3 regions of the Herbaspirillum sp. NPDC101396 genome follow, and region 3 is predicted to be linked to each of the others. Evidence: predicted binding sites of a transcription regulator. Region 3 holds the regulator's gene; each other region holds the start of a gene.

Region 1 (2,271 bases), on a different contig from region 3:
TACCAGCGCGGCGTCAGCCATGGCTTGCGTGATCCGGCCGTTGCCCTTCACTTCCGCATAGTCGCGCACGCGACGCAGCAGGCGGTTGGCGATGCGCGGGGTGCCGCGGCTGCGCTTGGCGATTTCCAGCGCGCCTTCTTCGACGATCGGTGCATTCAGCAGGCCGGCGCTGCGCGTGACGATGCGGGCCAGCTCCGGCGGCGTGTAGAACTCCAGGCGCGCAACGATGCCGAAGCGGTCGCGCAGCGGATTGGTCAGCATGCCGGCGCGCGTGGTGGCGCCGACCAGCGTGAACGGCTGCAGGTCCAGACGCACCGAACGCGCCGCCGGGCCTTCGCCGATCATGATGTCGATCTGGTAGTCCTCGAGCGCGGGATAGAGGATTTCCTCCACCACTGGCGACAAGCGATGGATCTCGTCGATGAACAGCACGTCGTTGGCTTCGAGATTGGTCAGCAGCGCGGCCAGGTCGCCGGCGCGCTCCAGCACGGGGCCGGAAGTCTGGCGCAGGTTGACGCCCATTTCGCGCGCGATGATGTGCGCCATGGTGGTCTTGCCAAGGCCCGGCGGGCCGAACAGCAAGGTGTGATCGAGCGCTTCGCCGCGCTGGCGCGCCGCCGAGATGAAGATCTCGAGCTGGCCGCGCACTTTTTCCTGGCCGACGTATTCGTCGAGCTGCTTGGGCCGCAGCGCGCGTTCGATGGCCTCCTCGTTGGCCGAGGCAGGCGTGGCGGCGATGATGCGTTGTTCGGAAAAGTCGTCGGTCTGGATGCTCATGATTTACCGTTCAGGCTTTGGACAGTGCTTTCAGTGCGTGCTTGATGCCGTCCGAGACGCTGGCATCGGCCGGCACCTGCTTCAGCGCCAGAGTCGCTTCCTTGTCGGAATAACCGAGCGCCAGCAAGGCGTTGAGGATATCCGAAGTCGCGTCGTGATGCACCGCGCCGCCGACCACGCCGAGATCGGCGCCGAGCTTGCCCTTGAGTTCAAGCAACAGGCGTTCCGCGGTCTTCTTGCCGATGCCGGGGACCTTGGTGAGACGACCGGCTTCCTGCAGCGTCACCGCCTGCGCCAGATCGCTGACCGACATGCCGGACAGGATCGACAACGCGGTGCGCGCGCCGACACCGGAAATCTTGATCAGCTCCTTGAAGGTATTGCGCTCTTCGGCGCTGCCGAAGCCGAACAGCACGTGGGCGTCTTCGCGGATCGCCAGGTGCGTCAGCAGCACCACTTTTTCGCCGAGGCCGGGCAGATTGTAGAAGGTGCTCATCGGCACGCCGACTTCATATCCGACGCCGTTGCAGTCGACCAGCAATTGCGGAGGATTTTTTTCGAGCAGGATTCCGGAGAGGCGACCGATCATGATGGGCAGGTATCGAAAGTGAGTCGAAAAATGGATTATCGGAATGATACAGTACTGTTCGGATAAACAGTATATGAATCCGCCGAGCCGGCCCCCTGCACTTGCCTTGAAGCACCTTGCCGGGCTATCGTCTGGCCTCACGCATCAACAACCACGCAAGGATCCCATGGCAGGCAGCAGCTTTTTCGCATTGATCGACGACATCGCCGGCATTCTCGACGACGTCTCCGCCATGACCAAGGTCGCCGCCAAGAAAACCGCAGGCGTGCTTGGCGATGATCTGGCGCTCAATGCGCAGCAGGTGTCCGGCGTCAACGCCGACCGCGAACTGCCGGTGGTGTGGGCGGTAGCGGTGGGCTCGCTGAAGAACAAGGCGATCCTGGTGCCGGCCGCGCTGGCGATCAGCGCCTTCGCGCCCTGGGCGGTAACGCCGCTGCTGATGCTGGGCGGCGCCTTCCTGTGCTTTGAAGGCTTCGAGAAGCTGGCGCACAAGTATCTGCCGCACGAAGAAGAACATCTTGACGAGACTGCCGCTCCTGAAGCCGCCGAAAGCGAACAGGACAAGATCAAGGGCGCCATCCGCACCGACTTCATCCTGTCGGCGGAAATCATCGCCATCACGCTGGGCACGGTGGCCGGCGCGCCTTTGCAGCAACAGATCACGGTGCTGGTCGGCATCGCGCTGATCATGACGGTGGGTGTCTATGGCGTGGTCGCGGGCATCGTCAAGCTTGACGACGGCGGTCTGTACCTGCTGCGCACCGGTGGAAAATTCGCGCAGCGCATCGGTCGCGCCATTCTGGTGGCGGCGCCCTACATGATGAAGAGCCTGACCGTGATCGGCACGGTGGCGATGTTCATGGTGGGCGGCGGGATCCTGACGCACGGCATCGCGCCCGTGCATC
Region 2 (2,271 bases), on a different contig from region 3:
CAATTCGGAAAGGATGCGGTTGTTGCCGTAACGGCCAACGCGACGATTCACCAAGGATTCGGAGAAACGCTCTTGAGAAAGGAATTTGGATTCTTGCAGCCAGTTCAGCAGAGCTTCGATATCGTCGTCATCTTGCGCGTAAGGAGTTAGCTTACGCGCAAGTTCCAGACGACTATGCTCACGTGAAGAGAGATATTTGAGCGCTCGCGCCTTCAGGCTGATTTGCGGCCTGGGCATCGGTCACACCGTCGCGATCGTTGCGACCGACAAGACACGAGCGAAGTACAACGACATCAGGATTCTTCGGCAGCGACGTTCTTTGCAGAACCTTTGCCAGTTGGTGCCGGTGTTGCAGCAGCAGGAGTACCTGCACCACCTGCAGCCAATTCAGGAACGCCCAACGAAACGCGTACCTTGTTTTCGATTTCGCGCGCCAGTTCCGGACGTTCTTTCAGGAAATTGCGTGCATTGTCCTTACCCTGGCCGATACGTTCGCCGTTATAGCTGTACCAGGCGCCGGACTTTTCCACGATCTTGGCGTCTGAGCCCAGATCGAGGATTTCACCTTCGCGCGATGTGCCTTCGCCATAAAGAATGTCGAAGTGAGCTTCGCGGAATGGCGGCGCCACCTTGTTCTTGACGACTTTGACCTTGGTTTCGCTGCCGATGACTTCGTCACCAGACTTGATCGAGCCGGTGCGGCGGATATCCAGGCGCACGGAGGCGTAAAACTTCAGCGCGTTGCCGCCGGTGGTTGTTTCGGGGTTGCCGAACATGACGCCGATCTTCATGCGGATCTGATTGATGAAGATCACGGTGGTGCTGGTGCGGTTGATGCTGCCGGTCAGCTTGCGCAGCGCTTGCGACATCAGGCGTGCTTGCAGCCCCGGCAGGGAGTCACCCATGTCGCCTTCGATTTCGGCACGTGGCGTCAGGGCAGCGACCGAGTCGATCACGATCAGGTCAACACCGCCGGAGCGCACCAGCGCATCGGTGATTTCCAACGCTTGTTCACCGGTATCGGGCTGCGAAATCAGCAGTTCGGATAAGTTGACGCCCAGCTTCTGCGCGTAAGTCACGTCCAGTGCATGTTCCGCGTCGATAAAGGCGCAGGTGCCGCCGATTTTTTGCATTTCAGCAATGGCTTGCAGTGTCAGCGTGGTCTTACCGGAGGATTCCGGACCGTAGATTTCAATCACGCGGCCGCGCGGCAGACCGCCGACGCCCAGCGCGATGTCCAGGCCGAGGGAGCCGGTCGAGACGACCTGGATTTCCTCGAGGACTGCGCCGTCTTCCATACGCATGACCGAGCCCTTGCCGAATTGCTTCTCGATCTGTGCAAGGGCAGCGGCCAGCGCTTTGCCCTTCTCAGAGTTGTTCGCGGATTTTTTATCGTCCATAGGGTTCTTTCAACAAAGTGTTCGTTCGGATCAGTCAGAGATCAACTAAGCAGCACTGTATAAAAAAACAGTTGTTTGTGCAAGTTCTTTTTCTGCTGTTGCAATCCGGAATAGCGGAATGGGCCGAAATGGCGCGACAGCGTAAGGAACACGATTGCGATCGAAAAAAATTTCGATAGTCTGTTAGTATGCCGCCGATTCCCCGGCTCCCGAGATTCCGATTATAACGGCCCTGCCGGTACGGTTCATGCATGCACAACGTCTGTTCCTCGTTTTTCGGAAGCGACGGCTGTAGCGTCTTTCAGCGATAATGCAGATGATTTCAAGGAATATCCCAGATTTATTGCGGATATTCGACGTATTTGATATACATTTCTAGCTAGTAATATTACGAGTTTCCTGCTTTCCCCCTATGACCCTGGTTCCATTCAGCCGCATTTCCAGCCTGCGCTCGCTCATCATCGACGACATGCCGGCCATGCGCCAAAACATTCGCATGCATCTGGGCCAGCTCGGCATCACCAAAGTCGACCAGGCCGGCACGCCCGACGAAGCGATTCGCGCCGTCCAGGGCGGCAGTACGTACGACCTCATCGTCTGCGACTACAACCTGAACAAGGAAACCAACGGTCAGCAGTTGCTGGAATTCTTCCGCACCCAGCATATGCTGTCGCCCACCACCATGTTCATCATGGTCACGGCCGAAAGCGGTTACAACCTGGTTGCCAGCGCCGCCGAATTCCAGCCTGACGCCTACATGCTCAAGCCGCTGACGGCGTCCAAGCTGGCCGACCGGATCGACCGCCTGCTGGAAAAGCAGAACGCGCTGCTGCCGATCAATGAAAAGCTCAAGCGCAAGGACCAGGCCGGC
Region 3 (2,271 bases):
CCTGCGCGCCATGAAACCGCTGAACTTGAGCATCTCGCCGAGACCGGCCCGGTTAAGCCGACCTGAAATTTCGCCTGCAGCGAATGCAGTGATTTCAAACTCGACCAACCTCTTGATGCCCGCTTCCGTCTGCTCCGATTGGTGCTGCAACTTCGCAGTCACTACCGGGATGCCTGCCGGGGTGTAACGTATGACGTCACGCTCGGCGATGGTGGCAACAAACTGAAAGTGATTCACGCTCCCTGATGCTTTTCTATCGCAATGTCAGCAATTAAGCCGCTGGTGCTTCTGCGCGATTGCTCTTTACTGCGTCTTCCTTCTGGACAGCCTTCAGGATTGGCGAAGGACCGGTTTCGGCCTTCTTCATCTTGACTGTCAGGTGACGCAACACTGCATCGTTGAACTTGAAGCCGGTTTCGATTTCGGCCAGAGTTTCGCCGTCAACTTCGATATTCAGGCAAACATAGTGTGCTTTTGCCAGTTTTTGGATTTGGTACGCCAATTGACGGCGGCCCCAATCTTCGACACGGTGAATCTTGCCGCCGCGTGCAGTAACGATGCCTTTGTAACGCTCGATCATCGCTGGAACTTGCTCGCTTTGGTCCGGATGGACGATAAATACGATTTCATAATGACGCATGTAGACTCCTTTATGGACTGATTAACAAATCGCCCACCTCGGCGTCAAGACGAGTGTGGGAAGAGGAAAGCCCGCAATCATATACCAGAATGCCAAAAACCTCAATGCTTTCAGGCATTTGCCGTGGAACAGCGCCCACAGATCGGAAAACGGTCGATGACATGATTTCAATATTGCAGATTGACACTGCTTTATAACTGTATAAAAATACAGACTGTTTATGCAACCAGCATAACTTCCCCGAAAGCCGACATGCTCAAACTGACCGCTCGCCAGGAACAGATTCTGAATCTGATCAAAGACGCCATCGAAAACACCGGCTTCCCGCCTACACGAGCAGAAATCGCCAATGAGCTGGGCTTCCGCTCCGCCAATGCCGCCGAAGAGCATCTGCAGGCGCTGGCGCGCAAAGGCGCCATCGAAATTTCTCCGGGCACCTCGCGCGGAATCCGCCTGCGAGATGGATCGATTACCAATCCTGGCCGCCAGATGGCGCTGCCCCACCCTGCACTCATGCAGCTGCCGCTGGTCGGCCGCGTCGCCGCCGGCTCGCCGATCCTGGCGCAAGAACATATTGAGAGCAATTACAACGTCGACCCGGCGCTGTTTTCGGCCAAGCCGGACTACTTGCTGAAGGTGCGCGGCATGTCGATGCGCGATGCCGGCATTCTGGACGGCGATCTTCTCGCGGTAAAAAAGGCCGATCAGGCGCGCAACGGACAGATCGTCGTGGCGCGCATTGGTGACGACGTTACCGTCAAGCGCTATCGCAAGACCGGCTCACTGATTGAATTGTTGCCTGAAAATCCCGACTTCAAGGTGATCAAGGTCTCTTCCGAAGAGGAAAACTTCGCCCTGGAAGGCTTGGCCGTCGGCTTGCTGCGCAGCTGGAATTGATCCAGTCGCGAGCAGCACCCAGATAAAGCCCGCTAAATCGCGGGCTTTTTTTACGTCTGTTTGCAAGATCGAAACCGGAATTGCATCATATGATATGCACAGCTTATTGCGACCGGATCAAGCACTACAAGACACTCTTCCGCTCGCAAAGCAGCACAACTACTTAATCCGGCAAGGAATCACAATGTCAACGCGTAGCAGCAACAAGCCCGCCAACAAGAGCACTCAACCCAATGTCAAAGATCTCCTGGCCGTAAGAGAGTGCCTGAGCTTGCTGGACGATCACAAGGTCGACGAGGCAAAAGTACTATGCGCCCAGGTGCTCAAGCGCGCGCCGAATCTTGTCTATGCCAATCATGCCTGGGGCTTGATCGCCATGCATAAGAATGACTATGTCACGGCAGAGGCAGCCCTGCGCAAAGCCGTGGCGGCAGACCCGAAAAATTCCGAATACGTTGCCAACCTGGCGACCTCCGTCCTCAACCAGGACAGGATCGATGATGCCATCGCACTGTACGAAGAAGCCATCAAGCTCAACAGCGAGAACAAAGATGCACGCATCGGCTTGGCCAACGCCCTGCACGAAAAGAACGATCCTGACGCCTCGATCGCCTACTTCGAGGACGCCGTCAAACGCAATCCCGATGCGCCCGGCCCGCTGTCCCACCTGGGCAAGGCCCTGATCGATGCAAAGCAATACAAGGAGGCCGTCGGCGTCCTGTTCAAGTCCTTGC

The links. Region 3 encodes LexA, which represses DNA repair genes until DNA is damaged. Its sites were predicted from a motif close to ACTGTATNNNNATACAGT; they were not measured.
Region 1: a site for LexA is predicted at 1,420-1,437, ahead of ruvA (Holliday junction branch migration protein RuvA). Genes of this name have one in related genera too.
Region 2: a site for LexA is predicted at 1,455-1,472, ahead of recA (recombinase RecA). Genes of this name have one in related genera too.

What each region holds. Positions count from the first base shown of each region.
Region 1 is NZ_JBIWNT010000005.1:255,382-257,652, forward strand. Features, by position in the region: gene ruvB (Holliday junction branch migration DNA helicase RuvB) at 1-777, opposite strand, end outside; gene ruvA (Holliday junction branch migration protein RuvA) at 788-1,366, opposite strand; gene ACIROY_RS18555 (DUF808 domain-containing protein) at 1,533-2,271, shown strand, end outside.
Region 2 is NZ_JBIWNT010000002.1:655,247-657,517, reverse strand. Features, by position in the region: gene recX (recombination regulator RecX) at 1-237, opposite strand, end outside; gene recA (recombinase RecA) at 294-1,400, opposite strand; gene ACIROY_RS08060 (tetratricopeptide repeat protein) at 1,813-2,271, shown strand, end outside.
Region 3 is NZ_JBIWNT010000007.1:36,170-38,440, forward strand. Features, by position in the region: gene priB (primosomal replication protein N) at 1-237, opposite strand, end outside; gene rpsF (30S ribosomal protein S6) at 272-640, opposite strand; gene lexA (transcriptional repressor LexA) at 893-1,537, shown strand; gene ACIROY_RS22130 (tetratricopeptide repeat protein) at 1,722-2,271, shown strand, end outside.